3 regions of the Arthrobacter sp. AL05 genome follow, and region 3 is predicted to be linked to each of the others. Evidence: riboswitches for the same ligand, from Rfam matches in the RefSeq annotation. Region 3 holds a riboswitch; each other region holds the start of a gene.

Region 1 (4,926 bases), on a different contig from region 3:
ACGTCGTTTGTGTTCCCCAGCGCCGAGAGTGCCGCGAACCGCTTTGCCCTGGCGGAGCTGGCCCCCATTTACACCAGGATCGGCAACCCCACCCAGGATGCCGTGGAGCAGCGGGTTGCCAGCCTGGAAGGCGGACTCGCGGCTCTGCTGCTGAGCTCCGGACAGGCGGCGGAGACCCTGGCCATCCTGAATGTCGCCGAAGCCGGAGACCACGTGGTGGCAAGTCCCAGCCTTTACGGCGGTACTTACAACCTGCTGGCGCACACACTGAAGAAGTTTGGCATTTCCGTGACCTTCGTGGCGGACCCGGACAACCTGGCACAGTGGCGTGACGCCGTGCAGCCCAATACCAAGCTCTTTTTTGGCGAAGTGGTCTCCAACCCGCGCCAGGACGTGCTGGATCTTGAGGGCATCTCCCAGGTGGCCCACGCGGCCGGTGTCCCGCTGATCGTAGACAACACCCTCTCCACGCCGTACCTTATCCGGCCGATCGAGTGGGGTGCGGACATTGTGGTGCATTCGGCCACCAAGTACCTCGGCGGCCATGGAACGGCGATCGCGGGCGTGATAGTGGACTCGGGCAATTTCGACTTCGGCAAGGACCCGGAACGGTTCCCCGGCTTCAACACCCCGGATCCCAGCTACAACGGGCTGGTCTACGCCCGGGACCTCGGCGTGGACGGTGCCCTCGGCGCGAACCTCTCCTATATCCTCAAGGCGCGCGTGCAGTTGTTGCGCGACCTGGGCTCTGCGGTGTCCCCGTTCAACGCCTTCCTTATCGCCCAAGGCATCGAGACCCTTAGCCTGCGGATGGAGCGGCACGTTGCCAACGCCGGCCGGGTCGCCGAATGGCTGGAGGCCAGGGACGACGTCGAATCCGTCGCCTATGCCGGCCTGCCGTCCAGCCCTTGGTTCGAGCGCGGCCGCAAGTACGGACCGAAGGGGACCGGCGCCGTTGTCTCCTTTAACATCGCCGGCGGAGGCGAGGCCGGCAAGAGCTTTGTGGACGCCCTTGAATTGCACTCGCACGTCGCCAATATCGGCGATGTGCGCTCGCTGGTCATTCACCCGGCGTCGACGACACACAGCCAACTCTCGCCGGAGCAGCAGGTCGTTGCCGGGGTGAACCCCGGCCTGGTGCGGCTCTCCGTCGGCCTGGAGCACATCGACGACATCCTCGCCGACCTGGATGCCGGTTTCCGCGCCGCCAAGACCGTCTGACCAACCGTTCCCCGGGGGGGGAAGTCACACGGGCGTCACATTCTTCGCCACCGGGCGGCCGCATTTCGTACACTCAGGGGAGGTCATGAGTGCCAGCGACAGCCCCGGCTTGCTGGCCGGCAACCCTCCATTTGCGGCGGGGTGCCCCGGGTGAAGACCTGGCCTGCCGGTGAGCTGCCGGCGGGCAAGCGCGAAGTTAGGTCCTCACATGACGATTGCCGCCACCCGCCAGGGTGAATCCGCAAGCAAGACCTCCCATTCCCATGCCCCGGACCCCGGCGGCAGCGTCGCCGCGGACGGCGCGGCTGTACCGGACGGAACCGTCCGGTACCTCCGGATCGGTGACCTGGTTCTCGAATCCGGCGCCCGGCTGCCGGACGCCACCCTCGGCTACGAAACATGGGGGACCCTCAACGCCGAACGCTCCAATGCCGTGCTGATCGAGCACGCGTTGACGGGGGACACCCACGTCACGCGCGGCGCCAGTGCGGAGCCGGGCTGGTGGGAGCAGCTCGCGGGCCCGGGCGCCCCGGTGGACACGGGGAAGTACTTTGTCGTTTCGATCAATATCCTGGGCGGCTGCTACGGCTCCACCGGACCCTCGTCGACGGCACCCGACGGGAAGCCCTGGGGCTCACGGTTCCCGCTGGTCACGCTGCGCGATACCACCGACGCCGAGGCCCGGCTCGCGGACGCGCTGGGAATCCGGAGCTGGTACGCCGTGCTCGGCGGTTCCCTGGGCGGGGCGCGTGCCCTCGAATGGGCCGTCAGCTACCCGGACCGGGTCCGGCGCTGCGGGGTTATTTCAATCGGAGCCAGCAGCACCGCCGAGCAGATTGCCTTCGCCCAGGCGCAAACACTCGCCATCCGGCAGGACCCCAACTTCAACGGCGGGGATTACTACGGCGGTCCCGGGCCGGAGGCGGGACTGGCCCTGGCCCGGCGGATAGCGCATATCACCTACCGTTCGGCCGCAGAGCTGGATGGACGGTTCGGCCGGAACGCCCAGGACTCCGAGGCTCCGCTGCGTGCCGGGTCACTCGCCGGGCGCGGGCGTTACCAGGTGGAGAGCTACCTGGACCACCAGGGCAACAAGCTGGTCCGCCGCTTCGATGCGAACAGCTACATCGCCATCACCGAGGCGCTGATGAGCCATGACGTCTGCCGGGGCCGCGGCGCGCTGACGGAGGCGCTCGCCCCTGCGACGGCGGCTTTCCTTGTGGCGGCCGTCGACTCGGACCGGTTGTACTTCCCGGACCAGTCCCGGGCGCTCGCGGCTGCCCTGCCGGGCAACGTTGCGGTGCACACCATCGAGGCGCCCATCGGCCACGACGGCTTCCTGACTGAGATTGGGCAGCTCAACACCCAGCTCCGACAGCACTTCTTCGGGTAGTCCAGCAGCCAAAAGCCGCCGCGGGTGTGCACTTTTGCAGATGCGCTCTGCACTAATGGCCGTTGAGGCCCGGGCCGGAACCGGACATACTCGTGGGGAATGGCGCCGCGTGTCTCACCTCACAGGCGCTCTCCTCCCAATGGTCCACGAGGCGTCGAAGACGATGCCAAAGGAGTCGAAATGAGCACGGAAAACGCGGCCGCACGGCGCGCAGAAGAGCCCGACGTCAAGACGTCCGGCCTCAAAAAAGTAGTCGCGGCCTCCATGGCCGGCACTGTCGTCGAGTGGTACGAGTTTTTCCTCTACGCCTCCGCGGCGACCCTCGTCTTCGGCAAGACCTTCTTCCCCAACTCCGGCTCGGAGCTGGACGGTATCATCGCGGCTTTCCTCACCTATGCAGTTGGCTTCGTTGCCCGCCCCATCGGCGGCATCGTGTTTGGGCACTTCGGCGACAAGTTCGGCCGCAAGCAGCTGCTCCAGCTCAGCATCATCCTGGTCGGAGTTGCCACCTTCCTGATGGGCTGCCTGCCGACCTTCCAGCAGATCGGCTACTGGGCTCCGGCCCTCCTGGTGTTCCTGCGGTTCGCCCAGGGCTTCGCCGTCGGCGGTGAATGGGGCGGCGCAGTCCTCCTCGTCGCGGAGCACAGCCCGAACAAATCCCGCGGCTTCTGGGCCAGCTGGCCGCAGTCCGCAGTTCCGCTGGGCAACCTGCTGGCCACTGCGGTGCTGTTCATCCTCTCCTCGACGCTGTCCTCCGCGGACTTCCTCAGCTGGGGCTGGCGCGTGGCCTTCTGGCTCTCCGCGGTGATTGTGCTGATCGGCTACTACATCCGGACCAAGGTCACCGACGCCCCCATCTTCCTGGAGGCCCAGAAGGAAGTCACCGTCGAGAAGAAGGGCTACGGCGTGGGCGAAGTCTTCCGCCGGTACCCGCGCGGTGTGTTCACCGCCATGGGCCTGCGCTTCGCGGAGAATATCCTCTACTACCTGGTCGTCACCTTCTCGATCACGTACCTGAAGGTGGTTGTCCAGACTGACACCTCACGGATCCTGCTGCTGCTGCTCGTCGCACACGCTGTCCACTTCGCCGTGGTTCCGATGGTCGGCCGCCTGTCGGACCGCCTCGGCCGCAAACCGGTCTACATGGCCGGCGCCGTCCTGGGCGGCACCTGGGGCTTCTTCGCCTTCCCGATGATGGACACCAAAAACGACATCATCATCCTTGCTGCCATCACCATCGGCTTGCTCTTCCACGCACTGATGTATGCCGGCCAGCCGGCAATTATGGCCGAGATGTTCCCGACCCGGATGCGCTACTCGGGTGTCTCGCTCGGCTACCAGGTCACCTCGATCGTGGCCGGATCGATGGCTCCGATCATCGCCGCCTCGCTGCTGAGCACGTTCAAGTCCTCCACCCCGGTGGCCATCTACCTGCTCGGTGCCTGCCTGGTCACGATGGTGGCGGTGTACTTCCTCAAGGAAACCCGCGGCATCTCGCTCCACGACGTCGACGCCGCCGACGCCCGGGGCACCGCCGACCTCCTCGCCGCGGGCAAGAACTAACAGGCAGGAAGTAACTGCAAGAAGTACCTGCAACAAAATACCTGCAACGAAATAGCAGCAACAACAATGGCCCTTGTCCCCGCGGTGCGGGGACAAGGGCCGTTGTTGTTGGCCGCCGGGCTCAGCCCAGCAGGACATCCTGGCGCTCGGAGATCTCGGTCCGGACGGCCGCCAGGACGGCCTGCACCGGCGCGGAGCGCAACGATTCCGCGCGGGCCACCGCCCAGATCGGAAGTTGGCGCTGGAAGTCCGCCGGCAGGACCGGCACAAAGCCGGGGTCGCCGACCGCCAGGAAGTTCGGCAACAGCCCGATGCCCGCACCCCGGCGGACCGCCTCCAGCTGGGCAAAGATGCTGGTGGCCTGGAAGCTGGACCGCGGGACGGGAAGCTGGGTGGAACGGTGGCCAAGTTCGGCGACCTGCAGCGCCGATTCGACGTAGGACACAAAACCATGCTGCCGGACGTCGTCGAGCGTCACCGGAAGTCCGCGGTCCCGGGCGTACTGCGGGCTGGCGTACAGCCGGAGAAAGTAGTTGGCCAGGAAAATGGGCTGCGCATTGCTGACGTCGAGGTTGCCGACCACCACCTCCAGGTCCACGCCGGAGCGGTTCCGGCTGACCTTGCGCGTGGCGCTGAGCATTTCAACGTTCAGCAGCGGATGCTGACGTTGCATCCGGACAAGCGCCGGTGCAACGAATTCTGCCCCGAAGCCGTCGGGTGTGCTGACCCGGACCAGGCCCGAGAGTACG
Region 2 (4,926 bases), on a different contig from region 3:
GCTGCCGTTCACCGTCGACGGCGCGGCCGCCGTGCGCGGCGGCCACCTCGTTATTGACGCCAGCGCGTCCTCGCAGTTTGTGTCCGCACTGCTCCTGGCCGGGTCCCGGTTTGTGGACGGACTGCACCTCGAACACCAGAGCCACGAACACCCAGGGATGCCCGTTCCCAGCCTTGACCACATCACCATGACCGTCGCCGTGCTGCGCGGAGCCGGGGTAGCCGTTGACGATTCCCGCCCAAACCACTGGGTTGTCTCGCCCGGACCCATCCGGGCCTTTGACGTCAGGATCGAACAGGACCTTTCCAACGCCGGTCCGTTCCTGGCGGCGGCCCTGGCCACCCGAGGCACCGTCCGCATCCCGAACTGGCCGGCCCCGACGACGCAGGTCGGCGATATGTGGCGCAGCGTGCTAGCGGAGATGGGGGCCACCGTGTCGCTCACCGACGGTACCCTGACCGTCACCGGCGGCCCGGAGCTCACCGGCGGGAACTTTCACGAGACCAGCGAACTTGCCCCCACTGTCGCCGCACTCTGCGCGCTAGCCAGCGGTCCCTCCCGGCTCAGTGGCATCGCCCACCTCCGCGGGCACGAAACGGACCGGCTGGCCGCCCTTGTGGCGGAGATCAACCGGCTCGGCGGAGACGCGGAGGAGACCTCTGATGGCCTCATCATCCGGCCCGCCCCGCTGCACGGCGGCGTCGTCCGCAGCTACGCCGACCACCGTATGGCCACGGCCGGCGCCATCCTCGGCCTGGCCGTAGCGGGCGTCGTTGTCGAGGATATTGGGACCACGGCTAAGACCATGCCCGACTTTCCGCAACTGTGGGAGTCCATGCTTGGCCTCAGCGCAGGAAACACGCCTCCCGCAGGGGCCTCCCCGGCAGAGAAGGACGCCTCCGGTGGCACGCAGCACTGATTCCTGGGACGAATCCGACGCCCGGATCCGCCCCAACAAAAAAGGCACCCGGCCCCGCACCAAGGACCGGCCCAGCCACGACGATGCCGTGACCGGGCGGATCATTACCGTTGACCGCGGACGCTACACCGCCGTCGTCGCCGAAGGCACGGGGGCAGAACGGAAGATCATCGCCGCCCGCGCCCGCGAACTGCGCCGCAACCCGGTAGTGGCCGGCGACTTCGTTTCGTTGGTCGGCGACGTCAGCGGCGAGCCCGACACCCTGGCCCGGCTGGTCAGGATCCAGGACCGCAGGACCCTGCTGCGGCGCAGCGCCGACGACACGGACCCGATCGAGCGGGCCGTCGTCGCCAACGCCGACCAGTTGGTGATCGTGGTGGCGGCCGCCAATCCCGAGCCGCGGACCGGATTTATCGACCGCGCCCTGGTGGCCGCGTACGACGCCGGGATCGATCCGCTGCTGCTTGTCACCAAAGCCGACGTCAAGGATCCTGCCGAGCTCCTCGCCAACTACCAGCACCTTGCTTTCCCGGTGATTATTTCCAAGACGGCGGACTCCGCCGCCTCGGGCATCGATGCCCGCTCCGATGACGGGCTCTCCGCCCGGCTGGACAAGGACGCCGTCGCACAGCTGCGCGCCTACCTCGACGGGAAGGTCACCGTGATGCTGGGCCATTCCGGCGTCGGCAAGTCCACCATGGTTAACGCCCTCACCGGCGCCGAACGCGCCACCGGCGGTGTCAACGCCGTGACCGGGCGCGGCCGCCACACCTCATCCTCCGCGCTGGCCCTCAAAGTCAACGATGCGCCGGCGGGGAGCTGGATCATCGACACCCCGGGCATCCGCTCCTTCGGGCTCGCGCATGTGGACCCGGACCGGATCCTACGGTCCTTCCCCGACCTCGAGCCCGGCACCGACGACTGCGAACGGGGCTGCAAGCACGATTCCAGCGCCGTCAACTGCGGCGTGGACGCCTGGGTGGCCTCCGGCCAGGCAGGAGAATCCGGTCCGGCCAGGCTCGCCTCACTGCGCCGTTTGCTCGGGACAGACCCGCGGTTGGAAGCCCAGGACGTTAAGGAACTGGGCACCGTCTCCTAGCAGGCCGCGGCGCCTACCGCTTCCCTGCCCGCTTTGACGGTAGTTTGGAAGCATGAGTCAACCCGCTTCGAGCTACAACGACGACCTGCGCCTTGCCCATGTCCTGGCAGATTCCGTAGATGCCCAGACCATGAGCCGCTTCAAGGCGCTCGACCTTCGGATCGAGACGAAGCCGGACCTGACGCCGGTCACTGACGCCGATAAATCCGCCGAGGAGGCCATCCGTGGCCAGCTGTCGCGGTCCCGGCCCCGCGACGCCGTGCTCGGGGAGGAGTTCGGCAGTTCCGGCCACGGCTCCCGCCGCTGGATCATCGACCCGATTGACGGGACCAAAAACTTCGTCCGCGGCGTCCCGGTCTGGGCGACGCTGATCGCCCTCGTCGATGAGGGCGAGCCGGTGGTCGGCGTTGTCAGTGCCCCGGCGCTGGGAAAGCGCTGGTGGGCGGCAAAAGGCGCCGGTGCGTACATGGGCCGTTCACTGGCGGCCGCAACCCGGCTGAAGGTCTCCAACGTCGCGAGCCTGCCGGATGCCTCGCTGTCATATTCCAGCCTGGGAGGTTGGAAGCAGCGCGGCAACCTTGACGAGTTCCTGGGGCTCACCGAAGAGGTGTGGCGGACCCGCGCCTACGGCGACTTCTGGTCCTACTGCCTGGTGGCGGAAGGTGCCGTTGATATCGCCTGCGAACCCGAACTCAACCTCTACGACATGGCCGCGCTGGTTCCGATCGTCACCGAGGCCGGCGGCCGCTTTACCTCCCTCGAAGGAGAAGACGGTCCCTTCGGCGGCAACGCCCTCGCGACCAACTCCATTCTGCACTCCGAAGTCCTCAAGCGTCTGAACCCCGGGCTGGACGACCTGCTGTAAGCGCGTCCGGCGCCGTTCGGCAGCTTCGGTACCGGCCCGTCACAAAGGACTTCACAATCCTGCCCTGCCTTTTCCACGGAAGCCGGCATGGCCTAGGCTCGAACCAGGTCACGAGTGCCAGCGCTAAACCCCGGTTTGCTGGCCGGCAACCCTCCATTCGCGGCGGGGTGCCCCGGGTGACGACCTGGCCGGTCCGGAACGGACCCGGCAAGCGCGGATCCCCGGTGCGTGGGGTCCTTTTCGAGCGAGGCCCCATGACGACTGCCACCATTCCTGCCGGCGCCGAGGTTCAGGCCAAGACCGGTCCGGCACATCCCGATCCGCGGTTCGCCGTTGCCCGCCGGCCGCTGGCCGCGGTGACCGGCGCCGAGATCCAGGCGCCTCTCATCCAGGGCGGACATGTCCGCTACGCCAACCTGGACTACGGTGCCTCGGCTCCGGCGCTGTCCGTGGTCTCGGCCTACCTCAACGAGATCCTGCCGTTCTACGCCAGCGTCCACCGCGGCGCCGGCTATGCCTCCCAGATCAGCACCTCGGTCTACGAGAACGCCCGCGGGATTGTCCGCGACTTCGTTGGCGGCCGGCCGGACGATGCGGTGATCTTCACCAGGAACACCACCGATTCGCTGAACCTGCTGGCCGGCTGCCTGCCGGTCGTCGACGGCGAGCATACCGGCGAGGTGCTCTACCTCGACATTGAACACCATGCCAACCTCCTGCCCTGGCAGCGGGTACCCCACCGCAGCGTCATTGCCGCCCCCACCCTCGCGGCCACCCTGGAGCTGCTCCGCCAGGAACTCGCCCACGGCGGCGTCAGCCTGCTTGCCGTGACCGGGGCCTCCAACGTCACCGGCGAGATCCTGCCAATCCGCGACCTGGCAGCGCTGGCGCACGACTACGGCGCCCGGATCGTCGTCGACGCCGCCCAGTTGGCCCCGCACCGGCGGATCAACGTCTCCACGGACGACCTCGACTACATCGCCTTCTCGGGGCACAAGCTCTACGCACCCTTCGGTGCCGGCGTCCTGATCGGGCGTCCCGACTGGCTCGACGCCGGCATCCCGCACCTCGCGGGCGGCGGGGCCGTCCAGGACGCCCGGATCGATGCTGTCAGCTGGACCACGGGACCCGCCCGGCATGAGGGCGGATCCCCGAACGTGCTCGGCGCCGCCACCCTGGCCCGGGCCGCGCAAATCATCGCCGGGCTGGACGCGGACCAGTGGCACGCGCACGAGAACGCCATCCGGTCCTTCCTGGTGGAAGGCCTCGCCCGGATCGACGGTGTGACGGTCCACCAGATCTTCTCCGACAGCGGTACCTTCGACGCGGCTGCAGGGCCGGGGGCGGGCACCGGGTCACAAACCCCTCCCGGCGCCGGCACCATCGGCGTCGTCAACTTCTCGGTGGAAGGCTACGACGCGGGCCTGGTGGCAGCCTACCTGTCCGCCGAGCACGGTATGGGGCTGCGCGACGGCAGGTTTTGCGCGCATCCGCTGCTCCGGCGGCTTGGCCTGCCCTCGGGGTCGCTGCGGGCAAGCTTCGGTTTGGGCTCCAGGCTTGATGACGCCCAGCGGCTGCTCACCGGAGTCCGGGAGCTGCTCGGGAACGGCCTCGGCTGGGACTACGTGGTGGACGCAGGCCGCTGGGTACCGTCCAACGACACCCGCAGCTACCCGCACTGGGCCCCCAACACCCCCGGCACGGCCGGGGCGGCGCCCTGCACGCTGGACTAACGGCCGCCGGTGCGGCGCCGCGGGCTCCGGCGGCAGACGCGGCCCCTGCAAACGCGGCCCCTGCAAACGCGGCCCCTGCACGGTGCGGTAAATTCACAAGGTACGTACCCGGACCTGCCGAAGGAGATCAAACGTGGCACGCGGCGGACCCAAGCTGCCCCAGGGGCGGCGCCAGGAGCTGGGGCACAGCTTTCAGGACGGCGGGGAACACTACGACCGCGTCCGGCCCGGGTATCCCGAGGAATCCGCTGACTGGCTGATCCCCGGCGGCGCAGCGGATGCCGCGGACCTCGGCGCCGGAACCGGGAAA
Region 3 (4,926 bases):
TGGGCGCACCGTCCGGAACCAGCTCACCTGCGGCCTGCACGTCCACACCCTTGTGGAGTCTCCGGAAGAGGGTGTGGCAGTGATGGACCGGATCCGCGACAAACTTGCTGTGCTGATTGCCCTGAGCGCAAATTCGCCCTACTGGAACGGTGCTGAGACAGGATTCGAAAGCTACCGCACCCAGGCTTGGAACCGCTGGCCGGGATCGGGCCCCACCATGATCTTCGGCAGCCTTCCGGTCTACCGCCGCGTCGTAAACCGTCTGGTGGAAAGCGGCGTCCTGATGGATGAAGGAATGGTCTACTTCGACTCGAGGCTGTGCCGGCACTATCCCACATTGGAGGTCCGGGTCGCAGACGTTTGCCTGCGGGCCGAGGACGCCGCGCTGATCGCCGTGCTGGTGCGTGCGCTTGTGGAGTCCGCGTCCCGGGAATGGCACGACGGCGTTGATCCCGCCCCGGTGCCGACGCTGCTGCTGCGGATGGCCGCCTGGCAGGCCAGCAACTGCGGACTGCGCGGGCAGCTGCTGGACTTCGGGACCTTCGTCCCAGCCCCGGCTGCCGAAGTGGTCCACGCCCTGGTGGACTTCGTAGCGCCCGTGCTGGTGGATCAGGGCGAGCTGGACTTGGTGCGCCATGGTGTTAGCCGGATGCTCGCCGAGGGCACCGGGTCGCAGCTGCAAAGGGAACCGTTCGACGCCGGCGGCCTGTCCGCCGTCGTTGAACGCGCCGTCGCGGCGACCGTGCCGGGACCGGACACCGGGGAACCCGCCGACGGGAGCACAACGCTGGGCCCGGTCCGGCGGCGCTGAGTGTGCAGTTCACGGCAGTTCTCCGCCAAGGCATCGCCGCTATCTGCCAACTCAAGCACCGCAAACGGCGCTAGCAAGATTTGAGCGCCTGCCCGAGGTCGCGGATCAGGTCCGCAATATCCTCGAGTCCCACCGAGAGGCGCACCACGCCGTCACTGAGCCCGATCGACGCACGGCCCTCCGGCCCCATAGCGCGGTGCGTCGTGGTGGCGGGATGGGTGATCAGCGACTTCGAATCGCCGAGGTTGTTGGAGATATCGATGATCCGCAGCCCGTCCAGCAGCGCGAACGCAGCCTCCTTCGCCGAATGCCCGGCGGACGCGGCGAGCTCGAAGGTCAGCACGGTGCCGCCGGCTTTCATCTGCCGGGCGGCCAGCTGATGCTGCGGGTGGGACTGCAGCAGCGGGTACTTGACCCAGCTGACCGCGGGTTGCTCCTCAAGCCACTCGGCCAGCCGCAGCGCGGAGGCACAGGAGTGGTTCACCCGCAGGGCCATCGTCTCCAGGCCCTTGGTCAGCACCCATGCGTTGAAGGCCGAGAGTGCCGGGCCGGTATGGCGCATCAGCTGCTTGACCGGGCCCTCGATGAAATCCCTGGTGCCCAGGATCGCGCCGCCAAGGACGCGACCCTGGCCGTCGATGTGCTTGGTGCCGGAGTAGACGATCACGTCCGCGCCGAGCTCCCCGCAGCGCTGCAGCAGGGGAGTGGCAAAGACATTATCGACGACGACCGTCGCCCCGGCCGCGTGCGCCATTTCGCTCACTGCCGCGATATCCACGATTTCCTGCATTGGGTTCGAGGGCGACTCGAAGAAGACAGCAGTGGTGGGTTTGGCGAGCGCCTCGCGCCACTGCACCAGGTCCGGGCCGTCAACGAAGACCGTCTCGACGCCCCAGCGGGGCAGGATCTCGTTCAGGATCACAAAGCATGAGCCGAACAGCGATCGGGCCGCCACCACCCTGTCGCCGGCGGCCAACAGGGCACCCAGGGCAGTAAAGACAGCGGACATGCCCGACGCCGTGGCAAAGCAGGCCTCGGTGCCTTCGAGCAGCCGGAGCCGCTCCTGGAACGTCGCCACAGAGGGATTGCCGTAGCGGGAGTAGACGAAACGCTCGTCGTGGCCGGCGAAGGCGCGTTCCGCGGCGGCCGCCGATTCGTAGACGAAGCCGGAGTTCAGGAAGACCGGTTCTGACGTCTCCTGAAATCCGGTGCGGTCGAGTCCGCCGCGGACGGCCTGGGTGTCCGCGCTCCAGTCGGCGGCATCAGGGTTGAATGTCACTTAGTGTCTTCCGAGATTGGTGGGGAGGCCGCGGTTTTTCCAGCCGTTGACAGTGCGTTGGCCCTCGCCGTCGGGTTCGCCCTCAAAGCCCTCAAGGATGTTAAAGGAGGTAAAACCGTCCTCGGTGGCGACGATTGCGGCCGCGACGGAGCGCGCGCCCGAGCGGCACAGGAACAACAATTCGGTGCCGCCGGCTTCGGGGGCCTGTTGTCTCAGTTGCGCCAGAAACTGCGAATTGGGGATGCCGCCGGCGAGGCTCCACTGGATGAAGAGCGGATCATTCTCCGTCGCTTTGGTGTCCGGAATTCCGGCGCTGGCCCATTCACCCTCGGTGCGGACGTCCACCAGGATGGCGCCGTCCCCGAGCTTGGACCAGGCCTCCTGCGGGCTGAGGTCCCCGGCGTAGCTCACGCGTGGCCCCCGCCGTCGAAGTCGAGATCGTCCACGGCGCTGGCGACGGCCGCATCGGCGTTGGCGATCGCCGCCGGCAGCACAAGTGCCTGGGCCACGACGACGTTGCTGCCGTTGAACGTGACAGCCGGGCCGCCGTGCAGAACGTAGCCCTCGGTGAGGGCGGCCGATACACGCTCGCAGAAGGCGCGGTCATCGGCTCCGGTGAACAGACGGTACAGCAGTTTCTGCTCGGCGGCACCGGCGACTGAGGGGGACGGGGCCGGGGCTTTGTTCGCTGCTGTCCGGGGGACAGCAGCGGTGGACGCGTCAGGCATGACGGATCTCCTTCTTTCACGCTTGCAGCTCGAATGGTCGATATGCCGAGTACTCACCTGAGGCACCCCGCCGCGGAAGGGAGGGTTGCCGACCGGCCAGTCAGGGCTTGGCGCCGGTTCTCATTACTCCCAAAGAACGTAACACCTGTGACGCCGGACCGCACGGCGGCGGCCGTCATGTTAAGGAGCGGGGTGGAAACGGAGGTTTGTTCATAAGCCATTCGCCAGCGGTCATGCCAGCGTCCCCATCCACGTACTCGGGGGATTGCACACAGGTACAAACCCCCGGGGCCTCGAATTTGAACCGGGGAGGCTTTCGGGTAGTTCCTACTCGGGACTTTTGGCAGTCGGCGCGACTTTACTGAAGGACCAGCGCCACGGAAGTCGCCAGGCCCTAAAACGCCATCCGAGGATCGCTCAGTTTTGCGGCCGGCTCTGATGATCCAGCCAGTTAGGCCGGTGCGGCGCCGTCGACTGCCGGGCCTTTAACAAGGGAAGGGGACTGCTATGGCCGCGATATATGTTCTACTCATTATTCTCCTGAGCACGGCCTTGGCCGCTGTTATCAGCACACCCGGCCGCCAGGTAACGGAAGGGTTGATTCCGAACCGGCCCTCCGGTGCGGACGCCGGCGGCGATGGCCGGGTCCGGGCTGCCAGGACGGCACAGCGGTGAGGCCGCGCGTATTGGTCACCGGCGCCTGCGGCCCTGCGGGCCAGGCCATCGCGGCCCAACTGAAAGCGCGCGACATTCCTGTCCTCGGGACGGACATCCTCGAGCTGCCGGACGGGGCAGGATTCACGGTGTTCCCCGTCCCGCACGCGACGGACGCGGAACGGGTATCAGCACTTCGGCGACTGGTTAGCCAGGAAGGCATCAATCTTGTCATTCCCACGGTCAGCGAGGAACTGCCGCAGCTCGCCGCGTTCCGGGCGGCGTTCGGAGCGGACGTACGTGTGATGATCGGCGATCCGGGCCCGGTGGCGTTGGCCCATGACAAGCTCTTTACGGCCTGGCAACTACATGCAGCGGGCGTTCCCGTGCCCCGGTTCGGCGTGCCCAGCGACTTCGCCGGTGCGGACGCTGCAATGGCCGCCCTGGGCGGACCGGTCGTCGTCTCACCCCGGGCGTCCCGAGGCGGCCGGGTCGTGACAGTCGTCGATGGCCGCACGGAAATGGACTGGCAGCGACTGCCGGACAGCCGCATCGTCCAGGAATTCATCCCCGGAAACGAGTACCGGCCCATGGTTTTCGGAACACCGGCGCACAACGGTGCCGCGCCATTTGCGGTTGTTGTGGCGAAGGTTGGGCCGGCGGACCGCATCGTTGGCAACGCCGTGACCACTCGCCGGGCCGAGGCGGGCGAAGCGATCGACGTGGGCAACGTGGCGATGGCTGCGGTCCGCGCGCTGGGCCTCACGGGGCCTGTGGAGGTGGACGTTCGTCGACGCGCCGACGGGACACCCGTGGTTCTGGCGGTGAACGCCCGCTTCGGATCGAACAGCGGACTCGCGCCTGAGCTGCTCGATGCGGTGCTGGCGTCCTTTATCCTGCCCTCCTTCAACCCGGCGTCGTTCCGGCACTGCATGGGGCCGTTCGCCGATGCCATGGGTTGAAATGAACGTCACCGCAGCGCTCCCGGCGGCCCAGTTCCCGCTCGTCCTCCTCGGGCTGCCGGTCCTGTTGTTCGGGCTGGTGAAACTGCTCGTTGTGCCGCTTGCCGTCTGGTTCGAACTTCGGAGCGCCCATCGCCGACGCCGCGAAGTCCCCACGATGTTCGATGCGTGGCCCCGTGTGTCGATAATTGTCCCGGCATTCAACGAGGCAGCCGCTATTGAGAACTGCGTCCGATCGATTCAGCGCACCCGCTACGACCGGTACGAGCTGATCCTGGTGGATGACGGTTCAACGGACTGCACCGCCACGATTATGGCGGCTCTCGCTGCCAGGGATCCCCGGATTAAGGTTCTGGCGCAGGCCAACGCCGGCAAGGCGGCGGCCTTGAACTTCGGGATCCGCAACGCCGCCGGCGAGATCCTGATGTTTATCGATGCGGACGTCATTCTTTCCCGGCACACCGTCGGGATGATGCTCCGCGGATTTGACGA

The links. A riboswitch is a leader RNA that binds a small molecule or an ion and turns the genes downstream of it on or off. The one in region 3 is predicted to bind S-adenosylmethionine.
Region 1: it holds a riboswitch for S-adenosylmethionine, as region 3 does, so the genes downstream of both, QK287_RS03575 (homoserine O-acetyltransferase) here and QK287_RS02205 (DUF1737 domain-containing protein) in region 3, are expected to answer to the same signal.
Region 2: it holds a riboswitch for S-adenosylmethionine, as region 3 does, so the genes downstream of both, QK287_RS13900 (aminotransferase class V-fold PLP-dependent enzyme) here and QK287_RS02205 (DUF1737 domain-containing protein) in region 3, are expected to answer to the same signal.

What each region holds. Positions count from the first base shown of each region.
Region 1 is NZ_JASBRC010000002.1:292,333-297,258, forward strand. It holds gene QK287_RS03570 (bifunctional o-acetylhomoserine/o-acetylserine sulfhydrylase) at 1-1,221, shown strand, start outside; SAM riboswitch class IV at 1,303-1,418, shown strand; gene QK287_RS03575 (homoserine O-acetyltransferase) at 1,430-2,614, shown strand; gene QK287_RS03580 (MFS transporter) at 2,795-4,177, shown strand; gene QK287_RS03585 (LysR family transcriptional regulator) at 4,299-4,926, opposite strand, start outside.
Region 2 is NZ_JASBRC010000011.1:87,973-92,898, forward strand. It holds gene aroA (3-phosphoshikimate 1-carboxyvinyltransferase) at 1-919, shown strand, start outside; gene QK287_RS13890 (ribosome small subunit-dependent GTPase A) at 903-2,018, shown strand; gene hisN (histidinol-phosphatase) at 2,071-2,883, shown strand; SAM riboswitch class IV at 2,990-3,103, shown strand; gene QK287_RS13900 (aminotransferase class V-fold PLP-dependent enzyme) at 3,138-4,616, shown strand; gene QK287_RS13905 (class I SAM-dependent methyltransferase) at 4,750-4,926, shown strand, end outside.
Region 3 is NZ_JASBRC010000001.1:466,301-471,226, reverse strand. It holds gene QK287_RS02220 (glutamate--cysteine ligase) at 1-811, shown strand, start outside; gene QK287_RS02215 (O-succinylhomoserine sulfhydrylase) at 882-2,090, opposite strand; gene QK287_RS02210 (rhodanese-like domain-containing protein) at 2,091-2,501, opposite strand; gene QK287_RS02205 (DUF1737 domain-containing protein) at 2,498-2,818, opposite strand; SAM riboswitch class IV at 2,832-2,946, opposite strand; gene QK287_RS02200 (ATP-grasp domain-containing protein) at 3,490-4,434, shown strand; gene QK287_RS02195 (glycosyltransferase family 2 protein) at 4,436-4,926, shown strand, end outside.